Regions from separate parts of the Bacillus sp. JZ105 genome, predicted to be linked through region 1. Evidence: riboswitches for the same ligand, from Rfam matches in the RefSeq annotation. Region 1 holds a riboswitch; each other region holds the start of a gene.

What was found. Region 1 has a riboswitch for thiamine pyrophosphate ahead of thiC (phosphomethylpyrimidine synthase ThiC). Riboswitches for the same ligand answer to the same signal wherever they lie in the genome.
Region 2: it holds a riboswitch for thiamine pyrophosphate, as region 1 does, so the genes downstream of both, thiT (energy-coupled thiamine transporter ThiT) here and thiC (phosphomethylpyrimidine synthase ThiC) in region 1, are expected to answer to the same signal.
Region 3: it holds a riboswitch for thiamine pyrophosphate, as region 1 does, so the genes downstream of both, tenA (thiaminase II) here and thiC (phosphomethylpyrimidine synthase ThiC) in region 1, are expected to answer to the same signal.
Region 4: it holds a riboswitch for thiamine pyrophosphate, as region 1 does, so the genes downstream of both, tenA (thiaminase II) here and thiC (phosphomethylpyrimidine synthase ThiC) in region 1, are expected to answer to the same signal.

The regions. Positions count from the first base shown of each region.
Region 1 covers NZ_CP096387.1:2,499,175-2,506,936, reverse strand. Annotated here, with positions in the region: gene nadC (carboxylating nicotinate-nucleotide diphosphorylase) at 1-704, shown strand, start outside; gene nadA (quinolinate synthase NadA) at 691-1,800, shown strand; gene safA (SafA/ExsA family spore coat assembly protein) at 1,932-3,200, shown strand; gene M1D81_RS12885 (YhcN/YlaJ family sporulation lipoprotein) at 3,531-4,148, shown strand; gene M1D81_RS12880 (LysE family transporter) at 4,195-4,827, opposite strand; TPP riboswitch at 5,063-5,171, shown strand; gene thiC (phosphomethylpyrimidine synthase ThiC) at 5,298-7,058, shown strand; gene M1D81_RS12870 (hypothetical protein) at 7,093-7,236, opposite strand; gene M1D81_RS12865 (hypothetical protein) at 7,429-7,611, shown strand; gene M1D81_RS12860 (protein kinase family protein) at 7,645-7,762, opposite strand, start outside.
Region 2 covers NZ_CP096387.1:2,824,762-2,832,523, reverse strand. Annotated here, with positions in the region: gene rodA (rod shape-determining protein RodA) at 1-6, opposite strand, end outside; gene M1D81_RS14605 (DUF1232 domain-containing protein) at 21-659, opposite strand; gene M1D81_RS14600 (N-acetyltransferase family protein) at 831-1,385, shown strand; gene thiT (energy-coupled thiamine transporter ThiT) at 1,626-2,201, opposite strand; TPP riboswitch at 2,300-2,401, opposite strand; rRNA gene M1D81_RS14590 (16S ribosomal RNA) at 2,836-4,384, shown strand; rRNA gene M1D81_RS14585 (23S ribosomal RNA) at 4,567-7,497, shown strand; rRNA gene rrf (5S ribosomal RNA) at 7,559-7,674, shown strand.
Region 3 covers NZ_CP096387.1:3,583,080-3,590,841, forward strand. Annotated here, with positions in the region: gene licT (BglG family transcription antiterminator LicT) at 130-963, opposite strand; gene M1D81_RS18475 (YwqG family protein) at 1,196-2,011, opposite strand; gene M1D81_RS18480 (methyl-accepting chemotaxis protein) at 2,178-3,017, opposite strand; gene M1D81_RS18485 (energy-coupling factor transporter transmembrane component T family protein) at 3,168-3,902, opposite strand; gene M1D81_RS18490 (ABC transporter ATP-binding protein) at 3,892-5,490, opposite strand; gene M1D81_RS18495 (ECF transporter S component) at 5,465-6,064, opposite strand; gene tenA (thiaminase II) at 6,061-6,747, opposite strand; TPP riboswitch at 6,835-6,938, opposite strand; partial or broken gene M1D81_RS18505 (hypothetical protein) at 6,995-7,762, opposite strand, start outside.
Region 4 covers NZ_CP096387.1:1,167,171-1,174,932, forward strand. Annotated here, with positions in the region: gene M1D81_RS05790 (CYTH domain-containing protein) at 1-507, opposite strand, end outside; gene M1D81_RS05795 (UPF0738 family protein) at 743-1,108, shown strand; gene M1D81_RS05800 (GTP pyrophosphokinase) at 1,142-1,771, shown strand; gene M1D81_RS05805 (NAD kinase) at 1,835-2,635, shown strand; gene M1D81_RS05810 (RluA family pseudouridine synthase) at 2,644-3,546, shown strand; gene prpE (bis(5'-nucleosyl)-tetraphosphatase PrpE) at 3,587-4,330, opposite strand; gene M1D81_RS05820 (monovalent cation:proton antiporter family protein) at 4,493-6,334, shown strand; TPP riboswitch at 6,394-6,503, shown strand; gene tenA (thiaminase II) at 6,582-7,292, shown strand; gene tenI (thiazole tautomerase TenI) at 7,267-7,762, shown strand, end outside.

The DNA.
Region 1 (7,762 bases):
TAGGGTACCGCCTGTTGAATGAACAGATTCAAACGGAGCTGTATTTTCAAGAAGGTGATTGGATTCATTCAGGCGCGGTACTGGCGAAAATAAAGGGCTCAGTCAACGACTTATTAAAGGGAGAGAGGGTCATTTTAAATCTATTGCAGCGAATGACAGGTATCGCCACCTTAACACATGAGGCGGTCCGCAGATTAGCTGACCCGTCTATTACGATTTGTGATACGAGAAAAACGACACCCGGCTTGCGTATGTTAGAGAAATATGCAGTGAAGACGGGCGGTGGAAAGAATCATCGCTTTGGTTTATCAGATGGGGTGATGATTAAAGATAATCATATTGCGGCATGCGGTTCTATCCGTGAAGCTGTAGAGAAAGCGAGAGCATATGCCGGTCATATGGTGAAAATTGAAGTGGAAATTGAATCAGAAACGCAGCTTATGGAAGCCATTGATGCAAAAGCGGATGTCATCATGTTTGATAACTGTTCTCCGGATGAGGTAAAGCGTTTTAAACAAATGACACCAGAGTCCATTCTGACAGAGGCTTCAGGAGGCATCACGCTAGAGACATTGCCAAGCTACAGGGGCACAGGAGTCGACCTTATTTCGCTTGGCTTTCTGACACATTCTGCTCCAGCATTTGATTTTAGTATGAATATGGAATTCAGTCATAAAGGGGGAACAACTCATGTCCATGCTTAATATATTAGCCAATCAACATGCAGTCATGATGCCAGATGAATATAAACACCGCTCTGATGATGAGATGAAGCAGCGAGTGTTAGACATTAAGCGGGCTTTTGGTTCAAAGCTTTTTATACCAGGCCACCATTATCAAAAGGATGAGGTCATTGAATTTGCAGATGCAACAGGAGATTCATTGCAGCTGGCGCAAATAGCTGCTGACAATCATGAGGCTGAATACATTGTGTTCTGCGGTGTTCATTTTATGGCAGAAACGGCAGATATGCTGTCAAACAAGAATCAAAGCGTTGTATTGCCAGATATGAGGGCAGGCTGTTCCATGGCAGATATGGCGAACATGAAACAAACAGACAGAGCATGGGAGCAGCTCACTGATCTGTTTGGGGATACAATACTTCCGCTTACGTACGTCAATTCAACAGCAGACATTAAAGCATTTGTCGGCAAGCATGGCGGGGCGACTGTTACTTCATCAAACGCTAAAAAAATACTCGAGTGGGCGCTGACGCAAAAAGAGCGGATTCTCTTTCTCCCTGATCAGCACCTAGGGCGTAATACGGCTTTTGATTTAGGTATTCCGCTAGAAGAAATGGCTGTCTGGGATCAGATAGAAGAAAAGCTTATCACTGATCAGCCGCTTTCCCGGATCAAGATGATTTTATGGAAAGGCCATTGCTCCGTACATGAGAAGTTTACCGTTCGGAATATAGAAGACATGAGAAAAAAAGACCGTGACATTCAAATTCTTGTTCATCCTGAATGTACGCATGAGGTCGTAAGGGCTTCTGACCTAGCAGGTTCAACAAAATTTATTATTGATACGATCAAACAGGCGCCAGCAGGAAGCAAATGGGCGATTGGAACAGAGATGAATTTAGTCAAACGGATCATAGCGCAGCACCCAGATAAACAAATTGAATCCCTTAATCCGGATATGTGTCCATGTTTGACTATGAACCGGATTGATCTGCCTCATTTGTTATGGTCGCTTGAAAGCATTGAGAAGGGTCAGCCGGCCGGGTTGATACAGGTCAATGAAGACATCACGAAAGACGCTTTGCTTGCACTCGAGAAAATGCTCGCCATTAAATAATGAATCAGCCTCTCCTATCAGAAAACAAGTTTTTATCATATCGGCTTGTAAATAGGCATAAATTTATGTTGAAACATATTGTACTTCTGACATAACCGTTACGTTCACGTTTTGCATAGGAGGGGAAAACGTTGAAAATTCATATTGTGCAAAAAGGAGACTCCCTTTGGAAAATTTCAAAGAAATACGGAGTCGACTTTCAAGAATTGAAAAAACTAAATTCACAGCTCAGTAATCCTGATTTGATCATGCCGGGTATGAAGATTAAAATTCCATCTAGTGGTGTTCCTGTGAAAACAGATCATCACAAAGCAAAAGAAATGCCAAAAACGAAAGAACATCCGTATGTGAAAGAAAAGCCAAAAGATGTCGTGCAAGTGCAAGATACGAAACCGAAGGAAAAGCCAAATGAACCGGTACCATATGTACCGCCAGTGCCAAAAATCGAGCAGCCAGTTTTTCCGCAAGTGGATGTGAACTATTATCAGACCAATCTCTACCAGCCATTCACACCTCCTCCCAAAAAAGATCATCACGAGAAAAAAGATCACGTTCATGAGAAGAAAGATCATGTTCATGACAAAAAGGATCACAAGGATCATTTTCATCATGAAAATAAAGACCACAAAGATAACAAGGGTCATGTCCATCATGAAAATAAGGAACATAAAGATCACAAGGACCATTTTCATCATGAAAATAAAGGTCATCTAAAAGATGAAGTGGCAAAGGGGTATGATCCGTTTATTCATATTCCGCATCAAAAAGAGGAGGGAAAAGACATGGAGCATGGCAATTATCCGAACCTTCCTAACTTCCCGCAAATGCCAAATGTGGGAGGGGCAGCGGTAGGGGGAATGGCTGAAAATAACGAGCATCATCACCAGCATCATCATCATGAACCATATGATCCTTATTTTGGTTATGGTCATTACATGCCGGCGATGTATCCATATCCGCAGCAAATGGTGCCGGCATCGCCAATTTTACCGGGATCAGGCTTATGTTATCCTATCCATCCATATTATCACCATCATATGATGCCATATCCATACCCAGCTCATCCGTATTATCCTGCGTATCAAGCGCCTGCTTACTACGGAGAAAATCATGAGCACCATGCAAACGACGGACATCACTGGCATCACCATATGCATCCGAATGCCAATGCAAATGCCAACGCAAATCAAGGCTTTTTTCCAAACGTTTCAAATGCAGCATATGGCAAGGAAGATTGTGGATGCGATGATGGCATGAAGCATCATCATCAGCCTTGGCTGGGACATTATCCGAATTCTGTTCCTTATGGCCAAATGGGTGCTTATCCAGCTCAGCCTTACATGCAGTCATATCCAGGTCAATCCGTTTTTGCAAGGCCGGAGGAAGAAGAAGAAGATTAATGACAGAAGGAACGATCTCAATCGTTCCTTTCAGCGTGTAGACAAACCCTCGCATTCGGTGTCAGGTCTGCGCGCCGGTACTCACGAATGTCAAATTCGCTCCGTTCCGGTGCTCGCCTCCTAGATTGCAAAGGTTTTCTATTACGCTGAAAAGAAGACAAATGGCTAAAATCAAGAACATTTTAGCATTTGTCACCAGTCGGAAGGAACGATCTCAATCGTTCCTTTTTTTGTTTATAACTGACAGCTTGATTTTTTTCCTAACTGTACATGCTAAAACAGAGCCTGTTTCGCGCTCATGAGATTGAATTTGTACAGGGGGTTTTTCGTTTGAGACAAAAATGGCAAAAAACAATCGCATTAGTGCTTCTTCCTATTGGTTTAACGGCATGTGGTGCAAATAATAACGCAGGTGTCGATACACGTCATAATCAATCAGGCCAGCCGGTTGGTTATCATTCGAATCAACGAGCGGAAGACAACAACCAAGATCATCAAGGACCAGTTTCTGAACTCATGGAGGGAATGAACGGGAGAAATACAACGAATGTTGATTACCGTACACGTCCTCAAGCTGATGATCGAATCCCTCTCACAGGTGGAGATGGACGCTACAGTCATGGAGATATGAACTATCATAACCAAATGTCGTTCTCAGGCTATGATAAACAAGAGAACATCCAGCGTTCAAGAAAAATTGCCAACCGCATCAATAAAATGAATCACGTGGCTGACTCTCAAGTCATGGTGACGGATGAGAATGTGTATATTGCCATTAAATCAGATGGCCGCCTGACGTCGGAAGGTGTATCACAAGTAGAAGAAGCAGCGACTCGTTATGCGGATGGAAGAGCAGTCCAAGTCATAAAAGATGAAGGTGCATTCACACGCTTTAGAGACATGAGAAGAACGCAATTTGAAACAGGCCAAACAGGCATGACCCGGTAGTTTGACATCAAAAAGGCTAAAGTTCATCACGAACTTTAGCCTTTTCTTAAAAATAAACCTTGATGCCTATATAAAATTCGTAAAAGAAATAACAGCCAAACCCTAGTAATAAAATACCAGCAATAATGGATGTCCACTTGATCATCGTCCGATTCATCACTTTTCTAGTTAAGGATACAAGTGTGAGAAGACCGATGTCATGAAGGAGAATCCCTGCCAAAATACCGCCGGCAGCCAGCATAAATTCAGATGAGTCTGTTTTTGTATACGCATCCGCAAGGACAGCCCCAAAAACAGAAACCCAGAACACAAGATTTCCAGGAGATACCGCCACGAGCAAGCCGTTTCGATATGTTTTTGCGAATGATTTATTGACCTTTTCTCCTGCTAAATGGATATCTTGATCCGCATTTTTAATGGAATCGTATGCGAGAATCATTAAAAATACAGCTCCGATCAGCCAGAGCGGGATTTGAACAAACGGCAAAGATAAAAACTGAGCAAATCCAGCATATAAAGCCAAAATAAGTAATAAGTCTATGGTCATACCGCCTGCTCCGACAGTTAAACCATGAAAGAATCCGTTTTTGAGTCCCTGTTTTGTCATTTCAACCGTGATTGCTCCAACAGGCAGAGCAATTGAGAATCCTACGACGATAAATGTGAGAAATGTTTGCAATCGACTAGAACTTCCTTTGAATAAATTGTATAAAAATTCTCCGTTTAGATTAATTATACATAACAGGAGAAAAGGATCAATGTTTATTTCAGATTTGATTGAAATGATAGAGATAGATGATGTATAGAAGACTGTATATCAACATGATCCATAACGCTTATAGGGGAAAGGAACTATTTTCCTGAATCTTCTTTTCTTCATGATGTCTCTATGCTACACTGATGTGGAAATCAATAAAAGTGACTAGGGGTGCCCGTAAATGGGCTGAGAGAGAAGCATAAGCTTCTTAACCCTTTGGACCTGATCTGGCTCGTACCAGCGTGGGGAAGTTGAAGATGATGCATGTATCCTATCAATGATATGCATGTTTATTTCTGACGACGAAACCAGGTTCTTTAAATAGAGCCTGGTTTTTTGCTGGTGCTGATTCCATCCTGTCCGGTGACAAGAAGAAAAGGAGAGAACAGCAAATGAAGGAAAAGAAAAGTGTCCCATCCAACCAATCATTATTATCCAGCTTTGACGGCAGCCGAAAGGTGTATGAGAAAGGATCAAGGCCCGATATCTTAGTACCGAAAAGAGAGATTGTGCTCTCACATACTGTGACAGAGGCGGGCGACATAAAAAATGAACCAGCCCGTGTATACGATACGAGTGGACCGTACACTGATGAGAACGTTCATATTGACGTCACAAAAGGATTAAAGCGTCTTAGGGCAGCATGGATTGAAGAAAGAGGAGATACAGAAAGCTATGAAGGGCGTCATGTAAAACCGGAAGATAACGGATATCGGTCAAGGGAGAAGGAGTCCTTCCATTCTGTCCAAACTGATTTTCATCATAAGCCGCTCCGCGCGAAACAAGGAGCGCGCGTAACGCAAATGCATTATGCCAAAAAAGGCATCATTACGCCTGAAATGGAGTTTATCGCAATAAGAGAAGAGCTAAGCCCTGAGTTTGTTAGAGAGGAAGTAGCGAGCGGAAGAGCCGTTATTCCTTCGAATATTAACCATCCAGAAAGTGAACCAATGATTATCGGAAGGAATTTTCATGTCAAAATCAATGCGAATATTGGCAATTCAGCTGTAACATCATCCATTAATGAAGAGGTTGAAAAAATGACATGGGCGATCAGATGGGGGGCAGATACAATGATGGATCTGTCTACTGGAAAGGATATTCATACAACGAGAGAATGGATCATTCGGAATTGCCCCGTCCCAGTAGGAACCGTTCCTATCTATCAGGCCCTTGAAAAAGTGAATGGAGTCGCAGAAGATTTGACGTGGGATGTGTACAGAGACACATTAATTGAACAAGCAGAACAAGGTGTAGATTATTTTACAATTCATGCGGGCGTGCTGTTAAGATATATTCCGCTTACAGTTGATCGGGTGACCGGAATTGTTTCAAGAGGCGGTGCGATTATGGCAAGATGGTGTCTTGCTCATCATCAAGAGAATTTCCTCTACACGCACTTTGAAGATATTTGTGAAATTATGAAAACGTATGATATCGCCTTTTCACTTGGAGATGGACTTAGACCAGGCTCGATTGCTGATGCCAATGATGAGGCGCAGTTTGCAGAGCTGGAAACGTTAGGTGAATTAACAGAGATCGCCTGGAAACATGATGTGCAGGTGATGATTGAAGGGCCCGGCCATGTCCCAATGGATAAAATTAAAGAGAATGTGGACAAGCAAATGGACATTTGCAAGGAAGCACCATTTTATACATTAGGGCCTCTTACAACAGATATCGCGCCGGGGTATGATCACATTACATCCGCCATCGGTGCGGCCATGATCGGCTGGTACGGCACAGCCATGCTGTGCTATGTAACGCCAAAAGAGCATTTAGGTCTGCCGAATAAAGAAGATGTGAGAGAAGGCGTGATCGCTTATAAAATTGCCGCACATGCTGCTGATCTAGCAAAAGGACATCCTGCGGCTCAAAAGCGCGATGATGCATTATCAAAAGCGCGATTTGAATTTAGGTGGCAGGATCAATTCAACCTGTCACTTGATCCAGAAAGAGCCTTGGCGTTCCATGATGAAACATTGCCTGCCGAAGGCGCTAAGACCGCTCACTTTTGCTCGATGTGCGGACCGAAGTTTTGCAGTATGAAAATTTCTCATGATATCCGCAATCAATCTGAAGAAGTGAAAAGAGAGATGGAAAAGAAGGCGAAGGAGTTTGTTAATCAAGGAAGTCAAATTTATCAGCCCTAAAAAAGAACCTCGCACGATGCTGTGCGGGGTTTTATTAAACGGCTGAAAAGGCTTTTCTTAAAAGGTGAAAAAATGCCTTTACTGCATATGCCATCATGTCCACACTTGGAATAAGGGCATCTGTTAAATGAAAAAAGACTGTTTTTCTTTCTTGAGATGGTTTCTTTTTCTGTTTCATCAAGGGCAGCCTCCTTTTTAACCAATATACTTCTTTGCAGATATGAGAGATAGATATGTTGTGTGAATTTAAACAAAATTTAAACTTCTTGGGTTTGAATGGAAACAAGGAGGGGAAACGAGTTCAATAGAGAATGAATGAAAAGAGCTGATCTATTTGACCAGCGAACAAGAAAGAGTGGAAGGTGATCTTATGATGAAAGTATTTAAGGTAACATTTCATATGAACAATGGGGAAGTGCTTGATTTCGAGCTCAAACGTCCAGCTACCTATGATGTGTATAAAAAAATTGAAGAAGCCAATCATTGGTTTAAGCTGAATAATGAAATCATTAACCTATTAAACGTCAATAGTATCCATGTAGAAACAGAATAACGCAGAAAGCCGCTCAAAAGAGAGCGGCTTTCATTATGCAGAAAAATCATTTCGATTATTAAGCTGCCCGCAGGACAGCCAGTTCTTTTTATACAAATAAGCAATAACTTCAAGCCACAGACGCGGTGCTTTTTTAGGGAAAAAAGGTTTT
Region 2 (7,762 bases), 330 kb from region 1:
TTTCATGGCTTCTTTTCCTGCTATGCCCTATTTGTCAGTTGGTTTAATACGACTTGCACGGCGGCAGCGTCATCAATATAGCCGATCGGAAAAATATAATCTGGTATTAAATCAACAGGCATAATGAAATAAAGGAGTGCGCCCCCCATCAGCATCAATTCTCGAGGAGTCCCCCGTTCATTTATGAATAAACTGTACATGTTTTTCAACTGCTCAAGAAATGGTCCGACGCCGCTTAGCGTCTTCATCTTTTTTTCAAACTTTGCCGTAATCGTTTCTTTACCTTCAGCTGTTTGGCTGTATGCTTCGTATTCGTTTAACTTTTGTTCCAATTTGGTCTGACTAAACGTACCGTCGTAGACCTCTTGATCTTTCAGTGTTTTTTCAATCTCTTCTACCGCTTGAATGAACGTATCATCGTGCGCTTTTTTGTTTTTAATTGGATACCCTGAAGCAGTCAATAGTTGATCTAATGATATGTTCAGAGAATCTGAAAGCCGCTGCAGATGATTCAAAGTGGGTTTTCTTTTTCCATTCATGATTCTGGACAGTGTCGCTTTATCAATTCCTGTGTATGAGCTGAGCTCTCTTAAAGATAAAGAGCGTTGCTGCAATTTTTCCCTTAAAATCTGCCCAAGCTCAGTTGTCTTCATATCCATCTCCTACGCCATCCTTTTCATTATGTATCAACTCTTCTATAGAAGAAGTCGTACCCAATATAAAGGTGTGTTGACAAAATGTCAACGGATATCCTTTATAGATTGAATTTTAAAAAATAAGAGTTTATCATAATCTAAATAGGATAAAAACAGTGAATAGGAGTGGCGCGGGTGAAGGTGAGACATGCGGTGCATCAGGATATTCCAAATATCGCTGAGATTCATGTGAAAAGCTGGCAGACGACTTATCAAGGAATTATTTCGCAGGAGTATTTAGATGGTTTAAACATTGAAGATCGGGAAGAGAGCTGGAGAAAAAGATCGCTTGAAGGCACGTTTGTCGCAGAAGATGCGGATGGCGTATTTGGTTTTGCTTCTTTCGGAAAACAACGTGACGAACGTTATTCTACATATGATGGAGAGCTATATGCCATCTATTTATTACAACAGAAACAGAAATCAGGTGCGGGTATTGCCTTAATTGCTAAAGGTGTCGATTATTTAATAGAAAAAGGGTATCAGAAGTTGATGCTATGGGTGTTTGAACAAAATTCGGCAAAACAATTTTATCAAAAACTTCAACCTAGTTTTGTCGTTACCAGCCAGTTCGAGCTGGCTGGCGAGAACCATAATGAAATAGGGTATGGATGGGAGCTGTCTATATTGAATAACCATGTACAGCGAATTAAATCGTCAGCTTCCAGTAATAATGAGAGAAAAAAGTGAAGAGTACAGCAAGCAACATGTAAGAAATAAACGGTGAAGCTTCTACTTTTCCTTTCACGCCTGCTATTTTTAAAGCTTCATAGAAGCCTGCCAAAAAATAAGCAAGACTGAGAATATAACAGCACAGCATAATGGAGTAAGGGCTCATTGTCGTACCTCCAGCATGAAATCTTCTACTATTAATAGATTCCATGGAGCAGCAAATTATGCATAAAAAAATAACCAGCTGAAATCAGCCGGTTATTTTTGATGAGGAAAAACCAAACGAGATGCACTTGGGATGAGTATGCAAAGAACGATACTGCAAATAATAAATGAAGGAACCATATATGTGCTGTTATAAATTAAAGAGTAGACCCATCCTGGTGTTCCTTTCGGTGCATATTGAGAAAAGAAAACGACGCCAGAAATAAAGAACGTCAGCAGCCTGAAGAAACTAGCAATAAAAACAGCTAAGGTAATATAGAAGAATTGCTGTTTTCGCTTTTGATCCTGAATGGCTTTTTTGATCAGTCCAGAAAACAGACCGCTTAAAGAAATGACAACAGATGCAACGAAGTAATCGAGGAATCCTTGAACAGGTGTAGCGATGATCGGGCTATTCATCAGCTGAAGACCTGCGATTAACACACCGATGATAAATCCGGTAGATATTCCCCATCTAATAGACATGAGAATGACGGGAATCATAATCAGCGCAAGAGAACCGCCATTGGGCATTCTTAAAAAGAGACCTGATAAGTAATCTAATACAAGTGCAAGTGAAGTCATAATCGCGATTTCCATCAGTCGTACCAATTGGTTTGATTGCTGCATAAAAAAATCTCCTTTTTCATGAATTGAGCAAGGAGAGACCATGTAAGGATGAGTATGTTATCCATAGAAAAACATATCGATTTGAATACGCCATATGTATTCAAGTGATTCCACATTCCTACTTCAGTATTAACTGACAGGTTCAAAGGGTCAGAACAACGAATGTTCACTCTCAGCACAAAGCTCCCCCTGCGGTTATTTAGTTTCATTCTATTATAAATATACTAAAGACCTGCAGGATCAACAATAGACAATTCCCGAGATAAGCAGCATTTGTATCAATATATAGGAAGAGATAAGGAAAAATAAATTATTTAGAAAAAATACTTGTTTCTTCTTTCAAAAGGTGTTATATTTGTATTCGCCGCTGAAACAGCGCGGTTGATAAATAACATTAAGAAAAAAGTTGTTGACTTTATCTTGGTAGAATGTTATATTAATAAAGTCGCCTCTGAGAGACGGCGAAGATGATCTTTGAAAACTAAACAAGACAAAACGTACCTGTTAATTCGAGTTTTTATAAAAAATCCTATGATATTTTATAGGTAGTCAGTCAAACTGGCGAGGCAGGAAATGATCACATGCTAAGTTCACTGCATCGTGTAGCAACGCATGTGTGATATGCATCCTGCATACCTCGGAGAGTTTGATCCTGGCTCAGGACGAACGCTGGCGGCGTGCCTAATACATGCAAGTCGAGCGGACAGAAGGGAGCTTGCTCCCGGATGTTAGCGGCGGACGGGTGAGTAACACGTGGGTAACCTGCCTGTAAGACTGGGATAACTCCGGGAAACCGGAGCTAATACCGGATAGTTCCTTGAACCGCATGGTTCAAGGATGAAAGGCGGTTTCGGCTGTCACTTACAGATGGACCCGCGGCGCATTAGCTAGTTGGTGGGGTAATGGCCCACCAAGGCAACGATGCGTAGCCGACCTGAGAGGGTGATCGGCCACACTGGGACTGAGACACGGCCCAGACTCCTACGGGAGGCAGCAGTAGGGAATCTTCCGCAATGGACGAAAGTCTGACGGAGCAACGCCGCGTGAGTGATGAAGGTTTTCGGATCGTAAAGCTCTGTTGTTAGGGAAGAACAAGTGCGAGAGTAACTGCTCGCACCTTGACGGTACCTAACCAGAAAGCCACGGCTAACTACGTGCCAGCAGCCGCGGTAATACGTAGGTGGCAAGCGTTGTCCGGAATTATTGGGCGTAAAGGGCTCGCAGGCGGTTTCTTAAGTCTGATGTGAAAGCCCCCGGCTCAACCGGGGAGGGTCATTGGAAACTGGGAAACTTGAGTGCAGAAGAGGAGAGTGGAATTCCACGTGTAGCGGTGAAATGCGTAGAGATGTGGAGGAACACCAGTGGCGAAGGCGACTCTCTGGTCTGTAACTGACGCTGAGGAGCGAAAGCGTGGGGAGCGAACAGGATTAGATACCCTGGTAGTCCACGCCGTAAACGATGAGTGCTAAGTGTTAGGGGGTTTCCGCCCCTTAGTGCTGCAGCTAACGCATTAAGCACTCCGCCTGGGGAGTACGGTCGCAAGACTGAAACTCAAAGGAATTGACGGGGGCCCGCACAAGCGGTGGAGCATGTGGTTTAATTCGAAGCAACGCGAAGAACCTTACCAGGTCTTGACATCCTCTGACAACCCTAGAGATAGGGCTTTCCCTTCGGGGACAGAGTGACAGGTGGTGCATGGTTGTCGTCAGCTCGTGTCGTGAGATGTTGGGTTAAGTCCCGCAACGAGCGCAACCCTTGATCTTAGTTGCCAGCATTTAGTTGGGCACTCTAAGGTGACTGCCGGTGACAAACCGGAGGAAGGTGGGGATGACGTCAAATCATCATGCCCCTTATGACCTGGGCTACACACGTGCTACAATGGACAGAACAAAGGGCTGCAAGACCGCAAGGTTTAGCCAATCCCATAAATCTGTTCTCAGTTCGGATCGCAGTCTGCAACTCGACTGCGTGAAGCTGGAATCGCTAGTAATCGCGGATCAGCATGCCGCGGTGAATACGTTCCCGGGCCTTGTACACACCGCCCGTCACACCACGAGAGTTTGCAACACCCGAAGTCGGTGAGGTAACCTTTATGGAGCCAGCCGCCGAAGGTGGGGCAGATGATTGGGGTGAAGTCGTAACAAGGTAGCCGTATCGGAAGGTGCGGCTGGATCACCTCCTTTCTAAGGATATATGGAGCAGCGTACGTTTTCGTCTTGTTTAGTTTTGAAGGATCATTCCTTCAAAACATGTCTCTAGCGAGACAGGATTGTTCTTTGAAAACTAGATAACAATAAGTAATACATTCACATTGAATGCAATGCAAAGTTCATCACACATAGTGATTCTTTCTAAAGTAAGAAATGGTTAAGTTAGAAAGGGCGCACGGTGGATGCCTTGGCACTAGGAGCCGATGAAGGACGGGACGAACACCGATATGCTTCGGGGAGCTGTAAGCAAGCTTTGATCCGGAGATTTCCGAATGGGGAAACCCACTGCTCGTAATGGAGTAGTATCCATACTTGAATACATAGAGTATGAGAAGGCATACCCGGGGAACTGAAACATCTAAGTACCCGGAGGAAGAGAAAGCAAATGCGATTCCCTGAGTAGCGGCGAGCGAAACGGGAACAGCCCAAACCAAGAGGCTTGCCTCTTGGGGTTGTAGGACACTCTATACGGAGTTACAAAGGAATGATATAAGCGAAGAGGTCTGGAAAGGCCCGCCAAAGAAGGTAACAGCCCTGTAACTGAAATGTCGTTCTCTCCAGAGTGGATCCTGAGTACGGCGGAACACGTGAAATTCCGTCGGAATCCGGGAGGACCATCTCCCAAGGCTAAATACTCCCTAGTGACCGATAGTGAACCAGTACCGTGAGGGAAAGGTGAAAAGCACCCCGGAAGGGGAGTGAAATAGATCCTGAAACCGTGTGCCTACAAGTAGTCAGAGCCCGTTAACGGGTGATGGCGTGCCTTTTGTAGAATGAACCGGCGAGTTACGATCCCGTGCAAGGTTAAGCAGAAGATGCGGAGCCGCAGCGAAAGCGAGTCTGAATAGGGCGCATGAGTACGTGGTCGTAGACCCGAAACCAGGTGATCTACCCATGTCCAGGGTGAAGTTCAGGTAACACTGAATGGAGGCCCGAACCCACGCACGTTGAAAAGTGCGGGGATGAGGTGTGGGTAGGGGTGAAATGCCAATCGAACCTGGAGATAGCTGGTTCTCTCCGAAATAGCTTTAGGGCTAGCCTCAAGGTAAGAGTCTCGGAGGTAGAGCACTGATTGGACTAGGGGCCCCTACCGGGTTACCGAATTCAGTCAAACTCCGAATGCCGATGACTTATCCTTGGGAGTCAGACTGCGAGTGATAAGATCCGTAGTCGAAAGGGAAACAGCCCAGACCGCCAGCTAAGGTCCCAAAGTATACGTTAAGTGGAAAAGGATGTGGAGTTGCTTAGACAACCAGGATGTTGGCTTAGAAGCAGCCACCATTTAAAGAGTGCGTAATAGCTCACTGGTCGAGTGACTCTGCGCCGAAAATGTACCGGGGCTAAACGTATCACCGAAGCTGCGGACTGTTCTTACGAACAGTGGTAGGAGAGCGTTCTAAGGGCTGTGAAGCCAGACCGGAAGGACTGGTGGAGCGCTTAGAAGTGAGAATGCCGGTATGAGTAGCGAAAGACGGGTGAGAATCCCGTCCACCGAATGCCTAAGGTTTCCTGAGGAAGGCTCGTCCGCTCAGGGTTAGTCGGGACCTAAGCCGAGGCCGAAAGGCGTAGGCGATGGACAACAGGTTGATATTCCTGTACCACCTCCTCACCATTTGAGCAATGGGGGGACGCAGGAGGATAGGGTAAGCGCGGTATTGGATATCCGCGTCCAAGCAGTTAGGCTGGGAAATAGGCAAATCCGTTTCCCGTAAAGGCTGAGCTGTGATGGCGAGCGAAATTTAGTAGCGAAGTTCCTGATTCCACACTGCCAAGAAAAGCCTCTAGCGAGGTGAGAGGTGCCCGTACCGCAAACCGACACAGGTAGGCGAGGAGAGAATCCTAAGGTGATCGAGAGAACTCTCGTTAAGGAACTCGGCAAAATGACCCCGTAACTTCGGGAGAAGGGGTGCTTCTTAGGGTGTTAAAGCCCCGAGAAGCCGCAGTGAATAGGCCCAGGCGACTGTTTAGCAAAAACACAGGTCTCTGCGAAGCCGTAAGGCGAAGTATAGGGGCTGACGCCTGCCCGGTGCTGGAAGGTTAAGAGGAGCGCTTAGCGTAAGCGAAGGTGCGAATTGAAGCCCCAGTAAACGGCGGCCGTAACTATAACGGTCCTAAGGTAGCGAAATTCCTTGTCGGGTAAGTTCCGACCCGCACGAAAGGCGCAACGATCTGGGCACTGTCTCAACGAGAGACTCGGTGAAATTATAGTACCTGTGAAGATGCAGGTTACCCGCGACAGGACGGAAAGACCCCGTGGAGCTTTACTGCAGCCTGATATTGAATGTTGGTACAGCTTGTACAGGATAGGTAGGAGCCTTGGAAACCGGAGCGCTAGCTTCGGTGGAGGCATCGGTGGGATACTACCCTGGCTGTATTGACCTTCTAACCCGCTGCCCTTATCGGGCAGGGAGACAGTGTCAGGTGGGCAGTTTGACTGGGGCGGTCGCCTCCTAAAATGTAACGGAGGCGCCCAAAGGTTCCCTCAGAATGGTTGGAAATCATTCGCAGAGTGTAAAGGCACAAGGGAGCTTGACTGCGAGACCTACAAGTCGAGCAGGGACGAAAGTCGGGCTTAGTGATCCGGTGGTTCCGCATGGAAGGGCCATCGCTCAACGGATAAAAGCTACCCCGGGGATAACAGGCTTATCTCCCCCAAGAGTCCACATCGACGGGGAGGTTTGGCACCTCGATGTCGGCTCATCGCATCCTGGGGCTGTAGTCGGTCCCAAGGGTTGGGCTGTTCGCCCATTAAAGCGGTACGCGAGCTGGGTTCAGAACGTCGTGAGACAGTTCGGTCCCTATCCGTCGCGGGCGCAGGAAATTTGAGAGGAGCTGTCCTTAGTACGAGAGGACCGGGATGGACGCACCGCTGGTGTACCAGTTGTTCTGCCAAGGGCATCGCTGGGTAGCTATGTGCGGACGGGATAAGTGCTGAAAGCATCTAAGCATGAAGCCCCCCTCAAGATGAGATTTCCCATTCCGTAAGGAAGTAAGATCCCTGAAAGATGATCAGGTTGATAGGTCTGAGGTGGAAGCGTGGTGACACGTGGAGCTGACAGATACTAATAGATCGAGGACTTAACCTATATTCTATTGTGAAGCATGAACATTGTTATCTAGTTTTGAGAGAACATTCTCTCCATCAGGTTTGGTGGCGATAGCGAAGAGGTCACACCCGTTCCCATACCGAACACGGAAGTTAAGCTCTTCAGCGCCGATGGTAGTTGGGGGTTTCCCCCTGTGAGAGTAGGACGCCGCCAAGCTTCTATAAGGATCAGTTCCAGTTGGAACTGATCTTTTTTGTGCAAGTTGAGGGTACATTTATGCACTTGTTTGATAAAAGATCGTGGC
Region 3 (7,762 bases), 1.1 Mb from region 1:
CAAAGATAGGGACAATGATTTAGGTTTTGCCTGCTTGACCAGTAACAATCCTAAAAGATTGTGGGTTATTTTGTTTATAGTTATAAATTATCATGTTAATTTTGTGATGTCAACGCTTTCTTTTTTAATTTATTTTCTTTTTATTACTCTGTCTATATGCAAAGTTAAATATAGCATTTCATCTTCTATGAGACTTCGGTTGTATTCTTTTTGAACATAATCGTTAATTTTTTCTGCGCACTGAAAAGCTGCGGTGTTTTTCTCTTTTACCACTTCATACAGAAACTCATTTTGATTTTCCATTTGTGTTTCGTTAAACAGACGCTGACCAAAAAACTTCAAATGCGTAACAAAACGGAAATAATTTAATGATTCTTCGTCCAAATCAATTTGGAAGTGATACTTAACGATGTTTAAAATGTCTTGAATGAGTTTGGTGATTTGAATAACGTTTGGCATTTCTTCATTGAGCTCTGCATTGACAATATGCATGGCAATAAAGCCGGCTTCATCCTCAGGAAGATGGATGCTCAGCTTGTCCTCAATGATCCGAATAGCTTCTAAACCGCATCTGAACTCATCTTTATACAGCCGTTTGATTTCCCAGAGCAAGGCATTTTTGATGTCCATTCCTTTTTGATGACGTTCAATGGCAAAGGTGATATGATCCGTCAGCGTCACATAGATGCTGTCATTTAAATTTTTGTTAAGAGTTGTTCTCGCATGCTCAATAATCGCCTCACACACTTGCATATACTCGATTGGAATATCATAAAGCAGGGTTTTGAATTTTTCTGATATATCTTTATTTTGAATAGAAAATACTTTTTCGATTCGTTCTTCATCAATCGGGTCTCCGCTTTTCTTTTGAAAGGCGATCCCTCTGCCCATAATGACCAGCTCATGCTGCTCGTCATCATACGCACTGACAACATTATTATTGATTACTTTAGAAATGATCAATTGATACCCCCCAGTACTTCCGCTTTTTCGAGCATTTTATCGTTGATTCATATGTCATTTTATTATTATTTTCAAAAAAGAGGACTTTAAGATGATTTTACATTTTTTTTTGATACGGTCAACTAGAAAGAATGACATATTACCTCTCAAAAATGACGAAATGGGGGCAAAAAAGTCTAAAAACACACTTTAAACACTCTAAAAAGAGTGTTAAAGTGTGTTTTTTACAAAATCAGGAGCAGTCCCAATTATAGACGACATTCTCGAAATTTTTTCGTTTAAGGTCTTCCGGTTTGATAAAAAAGTTGGCAATACCGCAATCTCCCCACATCAAATCTACTTCATCATCTGAGTCAATTTGTAATAACAGAACGGTATGTTCTTGATCTACATAGGTACGCGGGTCTTCTTGTGTAAACCCTGGATACCCGCCCAATTTGTGACCAAAGCCACTCGCTGTTTCATAAAATTCATCTAACAAATCATCTGCTTCATCACCATCAATACCATCTGCATCTTTGAATAGGTCCCAGCTTCGCTTTCCTGTAACTTTTTCAAAGCGGAAATCTTCTAAACTGATCGTTTCGCTTGATAATTCACCTGTAATCGCGCCTTCCTTCGTCACAGGAAAATAAAAATCGTCTGGAATTTTCACAAAAGAAAAATCAGTCATTAACTCTCCTTCTGACAAGAAAGGTTCCTCAATAAATTTGATGCGAAAATCTTTTTGCTCTGTTTTATGGTCAATATTCATCCCATAAAGATCATCATGCACAGAAATAAAAACTTGCAAAAGTCCTGTTTCGGGATAATCCTTCAGCTTCGGCAGCTGGCCGAAATTAATTTGTGCCAAAAGTTTCATAGGATGTCCCTCGCCGTCAACTGGATATTCGTCGCTCTTCGGGAAGTAAGGATCACCAGCTATTTTGCTGTCGTATGGCCCTGTTTTTCCTTGTTTCATCTGCAATTGAATCATTGGTTTTTTAGTTTCATCTAACAACGGACGGTAGGGTGCAAGTATCTCCTGCAGCTTCGCTGATTGTGTCACGATGATCTCCTCCTTATGTATAGGTCTAATGACAAAACTTGTCTCTCTTTTTCTATCATACAGAAGTGTACACTGCCTGTCAGTGATAAATCGGTCAATATCCTAACAAGTTTCTCCTCTTAACATGTAAAAAAACCTCCGATTCAGCTGGAGGTTTTGTCTTTTTTTATTTTACTTGGTAGTTTACTAAGTCGTTTGCTAATGCTCTCATCGTTTCGTTTGTTTCGTGAAGACCTTCAATAATTTTTGTGAAAGTACCTACTAGCTCTGCCTGATGCTCAGAGGAAGCGACAATTTGCGCAATTTCTTCTTCCATTCCTTTGATCGATCCCTGCACATCTTTTAGGGCTGTTTCAATATCAGTCGTCGCCTGTTTCGCGTGAGTTGACAGCTTTCTCACTTCTGTTGCGACCACTCCAAAGCCTGCTCCTGCTTCCCCTACTCTTGCAGCTTCTATTGATGCGTTGAGCCCAAGTAAGTTCGTTTGATCAGAGATACCTTTGATGAGATTGGACACTTGATTGATTTTAGAGGAATTTTCGACAGTAGTTTTCGTATTTTGTAGAATTTGTTCACTTGTCGCTTGTAGTTCCTCTGAATGTGCGGCAACCTGCTGTACCATAGCAACTAGTTTTTCGGAAGCTTCGTTGCTTTCCGTCATGATGTGATCTAATCGTTGTTGATTCGTTTGGTCATAGGCCACACAGAAGGCAGCAACCACTTGACCTGATTCATCAGTAATTGGAACGGCTACGATATCCATTGGAAGCCCGTATACTTCTTTCGGAACTTGGAAAAACGACGGTTCTCTTCCATTTTTCAACATGCCAAAGTTGTGGAATCCAGCATCTACTGGATCACCAGCTTTAAATCCTAAATTAATATTCCCATGCTGCTGATAATAAAGAACCTTCTCTTTCCCTAAAACAGAAAAGGTTAGCTGCTCTCTCATAGCAAGTCCAATGATTGGTAAAGCGTCTATTATGTTATCAATTCTCTGTGACATTCGCTCACGTTCATCCTCTCTTTTTCTCAGTATACCTTCTTTATCGGTTCGTTATATGATCCATTACAGCCTGTAATGTGTACTAATATCAATCAAATGACCTAAGACATATAAAAAGCCCACATTCTATCAAGAGAATGTGGGTGTTTTTCAGACAAAGTAAATGCACATAAAGACACTGATACCGATGAGAAAAAAATACATATAGTCAATCCATGAGGTGCTGATAATATGATAATACGTTCGCTCTCTCGTCCCTGTGAAGCCCCTGGCTTCCATTGCAATTGCTAAGCGTTCTGATTTTCGTACGCCTTGTGTAAAAAGGGGCAAGGCATAACGCATAAAGGCTTTCCAGCTATTTTTTTGCTTGTATCCTCTGATTTTATGTGCAGCTTTCATTTGTTTTAATTCACTTTGAAATAACGGAATAAATCGGAAGCCGGCAAGCATTCCATACGCCCATTTCGGGGACACTCGGCATTGATGAATCAGACTCATCATAAATGCCGTCAAATCTGTTGTGGACGTAAAAAGGAGACCAAATGTCACAAATCCAAGCATTCTAAAAGAGATGGTGAGTCCATTTCTTAAACTCTCCTCTGTGATATGAAACCATGCCCACTTCCAAATAGTATGATCCCCCTTGCCGAAGGCCGCCATCATCCAGAACACGAGAATAAAAAAGAGGAGATATGGGACAAGCCTTGTAACGAGATACTTCATATTCCATCCACCTAAAACAAGTCCAATGCCAAGAGCAAACAGCCAGATGATAAAGGTTGTTTTAGGATCAGATATCGCCATGAGGCAGCCCATCGCAAGCATGTGAGCGAGTAATTTCATGACTGGATTCACAGTGGAAAGAAAGGAGTGATTACTTTGCAATCGTCAGCACGTCCTTTCTTTCTGCCACATAGCGATAATGTAAAGGAACTCTCAGCTGATAAGCATCGACAAGTTCTTGATTTGAAAATAAATCATAAGGGCTGCCATCATACACATGCTTCCCTTGATGAAACAGAAGCACTTGATCGGCACACTCATCGACAAGCTCCATATCATGTGTGACCATCACAATGGTAGTGCCTTGGCGCTGACGCTCTTTTAAACGAATCATTAATTCCTTCGCCGTTTTTTCATCCTGCCCAAAAGTCGGTTCATCTAACAGCAATACATCTTGATCAAAAAGGAGCATCGTGGCAACACTCAATCTTCTTTTTTGCCCTAAACTTAAGGTGAAGGGATGTGCTTTTGCATGCTTCTCTAAACCGAACTCTTTCAGCAGCTGTACCGTTTTTTCTTGTACGACTGATTCTGGCCAGTTTCGTTGTCTGCCGCCAAAGGCAATTTCATCGAATACTGTGTCTTGAATAAATTGAAGCTCCGGATTTTGAAACACAAAGCCTGCTTTTTCATAGAGTAGTCGGTCAGACCATTTTTTAAGGTCTATTTCTTTTAAGAATATATGACCTTTTTTAGCTGGCTCTAAGCGGATCAAATGTTTGAGACATGTACTTTTTCCGCTCCCATTTTCTCCAATAATCGCCACCCAATCTCCTGCTTTGATATCCAGCTGAAGGTTACTCATAATCCTTTTTTTCCCGTAGCTTAATTGAAGATTTTCTGTACGAACCATTGTCTTTCGTGCAATTGATGGCACTTTTTCACGCTGCTCTTTTCGTGCTTCAAAGGTTTGCATAAAAGTTTGACTCAGTGGATGAAATGGATCTTGAATGATCGTAGACCATTTCTCGGGAAATAATTTGGGCCGCCAAATGCCAGCCTCTTTCATTTCTTCCTCATATGCCGCGAGCACATCTTTTGGAGCTCCATCTGCTAAAATGCTGCCTTGATCATCTAATAAAATCACCCGGTCCATCCATTCGATGACACCATCAAGCACATGCTCTACAAAAATCATGGTCTGATGCTGATCAGCTGCAAGCTGCTGCAGCAGTTGAAATATGTCCATTCTACCTGCCGGGTCAAGCTGTGCGGTCGGTTCATCAAAGAATAGAACATCCGGCTGTAATGCGAGTAGACAAGCAAGTGCCAATCGCTGCTTCATGCCGCCAGATAAAGTATGAATCTCTGTTTGCGGATCGACATTCAGTTGGACTTTTTGCATGAGCTCCTGAATGATGTCATCCATCTCTTCACGAGGGACAGAACGGTTCTCTAAGCTAAAGGCAATTTCTTCATTGACGCGGTGCATACAAAACTGAGAGTCTGGATCTTGAAACATGACGCCTGTATGTCTTTGCAGCACCACTTCACCCTGCATGTCTGCTTCCACATGCTCTGGAATGATTCCAGCCAGAACCGAAATGAGCGTGGATTTCCCGCTTCCGCTCGGTCCTAAAATAAGCACCCTTTCTCCTTTTTGTACCGTAAGGGAGATTTGATGCAAAACGGGCTTAGGCTGTTCATAAAAACGGACAGAGAGTTCATTGCACGCGAGAAATGAATTCATGCTGTTCACCTTTGTTTCGTTTTTCTTTCATGATGGCATATTGATTTAGTACACCTGTTTTGGATAGTGCGTCCACCACCACTTTCGCAAGGCAGCCGCCAAGTATCATTCCACTGATAATTTGAGTCACAAGAGTCATAAGTAAAACTTGAGGCGTGTAATAACCAAAGCCATTTGCCACGAGACTGTACGCCATCGCTCCGATAGCGGCAAAGGCACCAGACAGCATCAGTGTCCACATGCGATATCGTTTATAACCAAAAAGAGCGAAGGCGATTTCTGCCCCAAGCCCTTGGCATACACCAATCAGCAGAGCTGAAAGTCCAAAGTGGCTGCCTGTCAATAATTCCACAGCCGCGGCGGCTGTTTCCGCAATCAGAGCAGCCCCTGGCTTTTGAATGATATATGCAACGATTGGACTGGCAATGACCCATATTCCAAACATGATGTTGCCTCCTGCTGGGCCCACAAGTGCTGTAATCGGTAAGTATAGCGTGGACCATCCTAAATAGATCACACCACACGCAACGGATAAAATGACCGCAAGGACGACTTCTTTCATCTTCCATGTCATGATGAATGCACCTCCAGTTGAACTGGCCACTCTTCAATAGTAAAGGCCATTTCCCAAAACTTGTACTCGAGCTGGCAGCTTAAGATAAAGTGCTGTTTCATTTTTTCCTTTTCCTTCTCACTTGCTGCTTCCGCCAATTGATCGAGCCGCTTGCAAAGCTCACCTGTGACAGAATCAGTTAATCCTCCATAAAACGTGATCCACTCATAAAACGGATGTGACGGGTCTGGCTGCACATCTGTAAGCATTCGTTTCCCTATTTCCCAATATGTCCAAGGACATGGAAGCAGGACAGCGATGATTTCACCAAGCGTGCCCTCTTGCGCAACTTGCAGCATGTGATGAATATAGTGGTGAGCACTCGGAGCCAAAGAAGCACCTTGGAGCTCATCATATGCGACTCCTGCCACTCGGCAAAGGTTTTGATGAGGGTGCGTCTCACTATCTAGTACAAACGCAATCTGCTGATGGAAAAACGCAATATCCTCTCTGTCTGTACATCTGCTGAGTGCTGCTGCATAAATTTTAATGAATGCTTGTAAGTATTCTGCATCTTGTTTGACGTAATGAATGATCTGTTCCTTTTCCAGCTTTCCTGCTGCCAAGCCTCTGACGAACGGATGCTGATAAATGGCTTCAAATAACGGTTCTGCTTCTTTCCTTAATTGCGTAGAAAATGTCATAAAAAAAGCCTCCTCTTCTTCAGTTGAATAAATGAAAAAGCCACCCCAAATGGAGCGGCCTTCTTATCGATTCAATCATGAATAAGACAAGGTCCAGCTCCACTTCCCTCCGCTAGTACGAACTAGATCAGGTTCAAAGGGTCCAAGATTTTCTCTTGTCTCAGTCATACATGACTCCCCTAGTGGACTTTTGTCATTTAATTATCTTTACTCTACACATGTGGCGATTTGATGTCAACCGCCTTTCTTAATTCAACGTTCTGATTGTTGGCAGCTTCTCGATCCCTGCAGCATAGTAGAAATTCAGCACACTGAAGAAATCAATCGGCTTTCCTGTTTTTAAATCTACAGCTAAAATATGATCACCGTAATTTGTCATATCATCAATATCTAAGCGTCTTGGTGTTGTCTTCCCGAGTGTATCAACAAAGCTACTATGGTAGTACTGCCCGCTAGCAAACGATGATTCATGATACATAAATAAAGTCTCCACATCTAAGTAGACGAGAATGGCCTCAGAGGAACTGGCATATGGAGCGGAGCAGAATGAGTTCTCTGTTCATATTTTCCATCATATGAGAAGTAAAACACACGCTCCCATTTATAATCGGCGGTCTTTGTTTGCTTATTGTATACTTTTGTACCATTTGCGAAAACATCACCGTTTGCATACTCAGCTACAAAATATTGCAAGGTGGACGAAAGGGATACAGCCCCCGTGAAATTGGGCGGGTTTTTTGCATTCACTTGTATCGTGTAGGAGTCTCCAAATTCTCCGCCGCTTGTAATACCGAATGCATAATCACCTGCTGGTAAATTGGTCAATCCAAGCAGGCTGCCTGCCGGTTGAATTAAATCTGTCGGGTAGGCTTGTCCTGTTTCATAATCAACAACAAATAATTGAACAAAATAATCAGGGTTTGAAGAGGTAATCCGGCTGATGAGTGCCTGAGGTGAAGATGTGCTTAAAAACCATAAATCAACTGGGTCGTCCTCTGTTAAGACAGCCGATTGA
Region 4 (7,762 bases), 1.3 Mb from region 1:
ATGAAATTTGCGGAGCAATTCGGAGAAAGCGGCTTGTCCGATTTCCAGGTCGCTCACTTCAAATTCAAGTTCATAGTCCTCTACTGTTAAATATCGGCTGTGATCCAAAACAATTAAGCCTTCTTGAATCATTTTTTCTGCTCTTGATGTTTCAAGTGAACCAAAGTACACAATTTGATCCTTTTGAATGTTCAGGTGGTCTAATCTGTCTGCAACTTCACCTTCTGGCAGCTTAAAATCGTCAAGTTGAGAAGGGGGAGCGATCGCTTGGTGGGTTTCGAGCAGGCCTATTTCGTGAGGTTCCTTTAATGTGAGCACCCATTGACCGTTTTTTTCTCTCATTCTTAATGCAGACAATTGAGATTTTATATCAAATTGAGGTGTATCAAAATAATAGTTGGTTTGCGTGTGGAAATCCGTATCCTTCAATTGAAAATGCTGTTTCAGCTGTTCAAATTCTTCTTTCATTAATAATTGCTTTAGTTCGATTTCAATTTCCTGTGCCATTTTGACATCAACCTTTCATTAGAGGAAATATGATTATTGTACATGAAGTGTGTTCACCATGTAAAAGACTGTTTTTTTCTCTCTATTTTCTTTAGGTATGGACCAAAATGAATGAAGAATCGTGGGAAAGGATCATTTAAAAGAGAAAAACAAGATTTTCTCAAAAAGTTCGGTTTATCAATATTGAACTTGATATGATAAAATAAAGCTGTACTTTGTTGTAAAGGAGATCATGATGCAAAACAGAATTGAAATCACAGAAGCAACTTTAAAAGAAGACAGGCTGATTTTGACAATCCAGTCAGAAGAGCAAATCCAAAAAGCAAAAGCATCAGGACAAATGCTTGTTGATTCTGATCACTTTGCGTTCGTTTACATACTTGAAACCGAGGAGTCCTTTTCGTATCTTATTTTAGGGGAACATACATGGGCTCCATTAAAAGAAGCAATGAATCGTGACATCCCTGTCTATTTGACATCGGATGACCATTCGATGGAACTCATTCAGCTTCAACAGGAATTACATTATTTAATCGACAATATTAAAGACAATGCCAATTACGGAGATATGGAAGAGAAAGTGAAAAGCACATTCCTCTGAAATAATTAGGTATATGGAATTGGGGGAAGTTTCATGGACAAAAAACAATGGGATCAATTCCTCGCACCGTATAAACAAGCAGTCGAAGAATTAAAAGTGAAACTAAAAGGCATTCGAAAGCTGTATGAATTCGAAGATGACCATTCACCAGTAGAATTTGTCACAGGCCGAGTGAAACCCGTTGCCAGCATATTAGAAAAGGCAAAGCGCAAAAACATCCCGATGCATGAGATTGAAACGATGCAGGATATTGCTGGGCTTCGCATTATGTGCCAGTTTGTAGAAGATATACAAGTCGTGAAAAAAATGCTCCAGTCACGTAAAGATTTTGTGGTTGTAGATAAACGCGACTATATTGCAGAACATAAAGAAAGCGGATACCGCTCTTACCACCTTGTTGTGTTATATCCGCTGCAAACCGTAAGTGGAGAGAAACAGCTCCTTGTCGAAATCCAAATTCGTACGCTTGCGATGAACTTTTGGGCGACCATTGAGCATTCTCTGAATTATAAATATAGCGGGAATATTCCGGAGAAGGTCAAGCTGCGCCTTCAAAGAGCATCTGAGGCGGCATCTCGTCTCGATGAAGAAATGTCCGAAATCAGAGGGGAAATTCAAGAAGCACAAGTGGCATTTTCCCGGAAAAAGAAAAACGACAGCTGAGCCAGTTTGATCAAATATGATGCTGCCCTCTCATAGCAGCAAGGTGAAAAAGGAGAAGAATTCATGAAATTTGCAGTTTCTTCAAAAGGGAATTCGGTATCTGACACGCTCAAAAGTAAAATTCAGACCTACTTATTGGATTTTGGTATGGAACTAAATGAAGAGGAACCGGATCTTGTCATTACGGTTGGTGGAGACGGCACCCTTCTTTATGCGTTTCACCGTTATAGCGACCGTCTAAATGAAACAGCTTTTGTCGGCGTTCATACAGGTCATCTTGGCTTCTATGCTGACTGGGTGCCGAGTGAAATTGAAAAACTCGTCTTAGCCATTGCGAAAACGCCTTATCATATTGTGGAATATCCGATCTTAGAAGTCATTGTCAGATACAACGACGGCGGCAGAGAAGAGAAATATTTAGCAATGAATGAGTGTACAATTAAAAGCATGGAAGGGACACTTGTGGCAGATGTTGAAATTAGAGGCCAGCTTTTTGAAACATTCAGAGGTGACGGCCTTTGTCTGTCTACACCATCTGGCAGTACGGCCTATAATAAGGCACTGGGTGGCGCCATTATTCACCCTTCCATTAGAGCCATACAGCTGGCAGAAATGGCTTCAATCAACAACAGAGTGTTTCGGACGGTCGGTTCACCGCTTATTTTGCCTGACCACCACACTTGTGTGATTAAGCCGAGGAATGATGTCGACTTTCAGGTGACTATTGATCATTTGACACTGCTTCATAAAGACGTCAAATCCATTCAATGCCGAGTGGCAGACGAGAATGTCCGTTTTGCCAGATTTAGACCGTTTCCGTTTTGGAAAAGGGTGCAAGATTCCTTTATCGGAAAAGGAGAATAAGAAAGAGGTTGTTCCCGCTGGAATACTTTACATTAAACAAAACCATAACAGCCAAAGAAGAAGGGATGCTTTTAAAGGAGTATTTAATTGATCTTGGTATTTCGAAAAGAATGCTGACGGATATTAAGTTTGATGGCGGTGACCTCCTCATTAATGGAGAGCATGTTACCGTGAAGTGCGAGCTGCATGAAGGGGACAGACTCACCATTTTATTTCCCGAGGAAAAAGTGAGTGAAGGTCTGAAGCCTGCACCGATTCCACTTGATATTATATTTGAGGACGAGCATGTCCTTGTGCTGAATAAAAGGCCGTATATTCCTTCGATCCCTTCTCGGGAGCACCCTGAGCACAGTATTGCGAATGGATTGCTGCATCATTATGCCAAGCAGTCTGTTCGGCATACGGTTCATTTGGTGAACCGTCTTGATCGTGACACATCTGGCGTCATGCTTGTGGCGAAGCATCGCTTTGCCCATAGCCTTTTATCAAAGGCGCAAAAAAGTGGAGCGGTTAAACGAACGTACAGAGCGTTTACACATGGCATGATCACAGAAAAGCATGGCACGATCGCTGCAAAAATTGCCCGAAAAGGGGATAGTATTATCGAGCGGATGGTTGATGATGCTGGGCAGGAGGCAGTGACGCATTATTCCGTGCGAGCGGTAATTGCTGAGTTGAACATGTCGGATGTGTCTCTCTCGCTTGAAACCGGGAGAACACATCAAATTCGTGTTCATATGCAGTTTCTTGGGCATCCGCTCATCGGAGATACGCTGTATGGCGGAACGAGCGAGCGGATAGACCGGCAGGCACTGCATAGTGAAGCCCTTGTGTTTCCTCATCCGATGACAGGTGAGCAAATGACATTTTCAGCTCCGCTTCCTGATGATATGAAATCATTGCTGTTTTAACTAGAGAAACCCGGTCACCTGCAGCGCAGGGCCGGGTTTTTTATGATGTGAAATGCTGAAATCTTGACTCATCATAAGGCATGAATGAAGGAACGGAGACCGTTTTAAGCTCAGGGTATGTGAGGGCAGACAGCTGGTTGCCAAATACGCAGCCTGTATCAATATTGACCGTTCTGCCAACGAACCGAGGTTCTTTCACTGGTGTATGACCATACACAATCCATGGTTTTCCGTGATATTCCTTTGCCCAGTCCTTCCGAACAGGCCGTCCATCTGGCCATGTTTCTCCTGTGACAGCACCAAATAATAAATAGGACCGCATCTGTTTATTCGGCTTTTTTCCAATATCCTTTTCCTTCATTGCTGCGTGTGCAATGATCAGCTCACCAGGAATGAGTACATCATAAAGCGGAGCCTTCTCGAATAACTGCTTAAATTCATGTGATAATTTGTTTTGTTCATGAATGGGCAGTTTTTTTATTTCGTTCACTGTTGTTTCGATGCCATGAAGCAATTTGACGGGATTTCCTTTTAAATAGCGATAAAGCTTAAAGCAGTGGTTGCCAGGTACATAGCGGATTGCGCCGTGTGAATAAGCATGAATGACAAATCGCATGACGTCTACTGACTGAGGTCCACGATCTGTTAGGTCACCAACAAGGGCCAGCGTTCTCTTATCAGGATGGACGGGTAATCCATGTTTGAGTTCGTATCCTAGTTTGTGTATGAGGGTAAGCAGCTCTTCGTAGCAGCCGTGGATATCGCCAATGATATCGAATTTCATAAGGTTTCCTCCTGATTTTTTTCATCCTTTCGTCGGATATAAAGAAGTTTGAATTTTAGAAAATATAACGAATGGCTTTCATTTCATTTGGGCAATTGTTAGAATCAATGCTTTAACGTAAAACTTAAAAAATTAAACATGAATGTTAGGAGGCTTTAGCCAATGGAGCATACATCTGTTTCATCACTCGTTGTCGTTATTATTGTCGCCTTTTTCACCCCTATTTTATTGCACCGATTTAAGCTGACCATTCCGGTCGTTGTAGCTGAAATCATCATGGGGCTCATCATTGGGAAAAGCGGTCTTCAACTGGTTGTCGAACATGATGCGTGGTTAGATACATTATCCATGCTCGGTTTTATTTTTCTGATGTTTTTAAGTGGACTTGAAATAGATTTTTCTTCTTTTGAGTCAAAGAAGAAAGCACGAGAACTTCCAAATGGTGTAAAAGAACCAAATACATTTAAAGCAGCCACCATTATTTTTCTTGGGGTATTTTGTATTTCTTTTATTCTGTCCTATGCGTTTGTACTCGCAGGGTTTATCCAAAATGCCTTTTTAATGACGCTCATTATCTCTACCATCTCATTAGGCGTAGTGGTGCCAACCTTAAAAGAGGAAAAGTTGATGCAGACGAATATCGGTCAAATCATTCTGCTTGTAGCTGTCATTGCCGATTTGGTCACGATGATTTTACTTGCTGTGTTTTCCTCCATTTATGGAGATGGAACAGGGAACATGTGGCTCCTGCTCTTATTATTCGCTGCAGGCATTCTTCTTTATTTATTTGGCCGCGTATTTAAGACAAAGTCAATTTTTCAGTCGATGTCTAAAGGAACCGTGCAAATTGGGACAAGGGCAATCTTTACTCTCATTATAGTCTTAGTTGCCTTATCTGAATCACTCGGCGCTGAAAATATTCTTGGGGCGTTTTTAGCTGGTGTGCTTGTGTCCCTTCTTTCGCCAAATAAAGAGCTCGTTCAGCAGCTGGACTCATTTGGCTACGGATTTTTAATCCCGATCTTTTTTGTGATGGTCGGAGTAGATCTGAATATATGGGCACTGTTTAAGGACCCAAGCATTATGATCATGATTCCGCTGCTGTTTATTGCGCTGCTTATAAGTAAGCTCATCCCGATTCTTTATTTGAAAAAATGGTATGACATGAAAAAGGTCATTGGCTCCGGCTTTTTATTAACTTCTACGTTATCTCTCGTCATAGCAGCTGCGACGATTGGTGAGCGGCTCGGTGTCATTGATCATAAAATGTCAGGAGCGCTGATTTTAGTTGCTGTGTTAACGAGTATTTTAACACCTGTTTGGTTTAAAGCGCTGTTTAAAAAAGAACAAGCGGCAAGCCATAAGAAGCGTGTGACCTTTATTGGAGCAAATCAACTGACCTTACCTGTCACACTTGATTTACATCAGGATGAATATGACATTCGGATTTTGCATGTGTTTCAAGAAAATAAGGAAGCGCTGCTGGCAGACTCTATCTTTGAAGTCGAATCAATTGAACAATACGACGATGAGACGCTGAGAAAGGCAGGCGTCGGCCAAGAGGATGTCCTTGTCGTCGCAACAGGCAGTGAGACGAAAAATAAGGAAATTGCTTTATTTGCAAAAGAGGAAGGAGCGAAACAAGTCATTGCAAGTGTCAATAAAGCTGAGGCAGAGCTGACATTGAAGGAAGCGGGCATTGATACGTTTTCTACTTTCCTTTCATCTAAAACGGTGCTAAGAGCTTTGATTGAAGCACCTGATGCGATTCGATTGCTAACAAATGAGGATTCTTCTTTGTATCAAATTCAAATGAACAATCATCGTTATCATAATGTCATGCTGAGGGAATTCCCTTTCACCGGTGATTTGGTATTTGTCCGCATTTTCAGAGGAGTAGACAGCTTAGTACCGCATGGTGATACGACACTTAGAAGCGGTGACCGTGTGCTTGTATCGGGCTCCCGTGAGTATGTGGCAGGTCTAAGAGCCCAATTAGAATGACAATGAACCCTTGACCAATGACCAATTCCTGATTAAGATAGAGGTACAACATCATATATTTGATCCACTAGGGGAGTCCTTTATAAGGGCTGAGATAAAAGTGTCGACTTTTAGACCCTCATTACCTGAACAGGTTCATACCTGCGTAGGGAAGTGGTGCGGTTTTTGACTATGCTTTTTACAAATTCCAAGCCACTTTCCACGCGGAAAGTGGCTTTTTTATATGGAAAAACAGGAGGAGAGGAATATGACGTTTTCAACAGAATGTAAAGAGGCTGCAGCAACATGGTGGAATGGAAGCTTTACACATCCTTTTGTCAAAGGGATTGGAGATGGCACACTTTCACTCGATCGTTTCACCTATTACGTGATGCAGGATTCGTATTATTTAACTCATTTTGCAAAGGTGCAGGCATATGGAGCGGCGATGAGTGAGGACTTACATACGACGGGCAGAATGGCGTATCATGCCCAGGGCACGTATGAAGCAGAGCTGTCGCTGCATAGGAAATTTACAGAGCTTCTGCAAATTTCTGATGAAGCCATTGAGAACTTTAAGCCTTCTCCCACTGCTTATGCGTATACCTCTCATATGTACCGATCTGTAAAAAGCGGACGGTTTGAAGAGATTTTAGCCGCATTATTACCATGTTACTGGCTCTATTATGAGGTAGGTGAAAAGCTGAAACAAACAACACCTGACCATCCGATTTACCAAGAATGGATTTTGACATATGGAGGCGATTGGTTTAAGGAACTCGTCTTCGAACAGGTGAACCGCTTTGATGAACTAGCGGAAAAAGCACCAGACCATGTACGGGCCAATATGAAAGAAAATTTTGTGATTTCAAGCTATTACGAATATCATTTTTGGGAGATGGCGTATCAAAAAGAAATGTGGCAAACAGCATGCTTAGATGGGGTTGGTGCAAATGGAACTCCACGCAGTGACAAATGATTCGCTTCCTGCGGGTGAACTGATCAAACAAATAAAAGCCATTGCGTCTGAAGTGGATTTTATTCATATTCGGGAACGGTCTAAAACAGCGAGTGAGCTTGTTGATCTCGTGAAGAATCTTCTTTTAGAAGGTGTACCGAAAGAAAAGCTCGTGATTAATGACCGAGTAGACGTTGCGCTGCTTACCAATATTCACAGGGTGCATCTCCCGAGCCACAGCTTTTCGCCAAAAGAACTGCGAAAAAAGTTTCCTCACCTTCATGCGGGAGTATCTGTCCATTCGATAGAAGAAGCGAAAGCAGCAGAGAAAAATGGAGCAGAGTATGTCATGTTTGGGCACATATATGCTACCTCTTGTAAACCAGGACTTCAGGCAAGAGGTGTACATCTTGTGAAAGAACTGACTTCTGCACTAACGATTCCAGTGGTGGCCATCGGCGGGGTGACCCCAGAACGAGTTCCAGAATTGA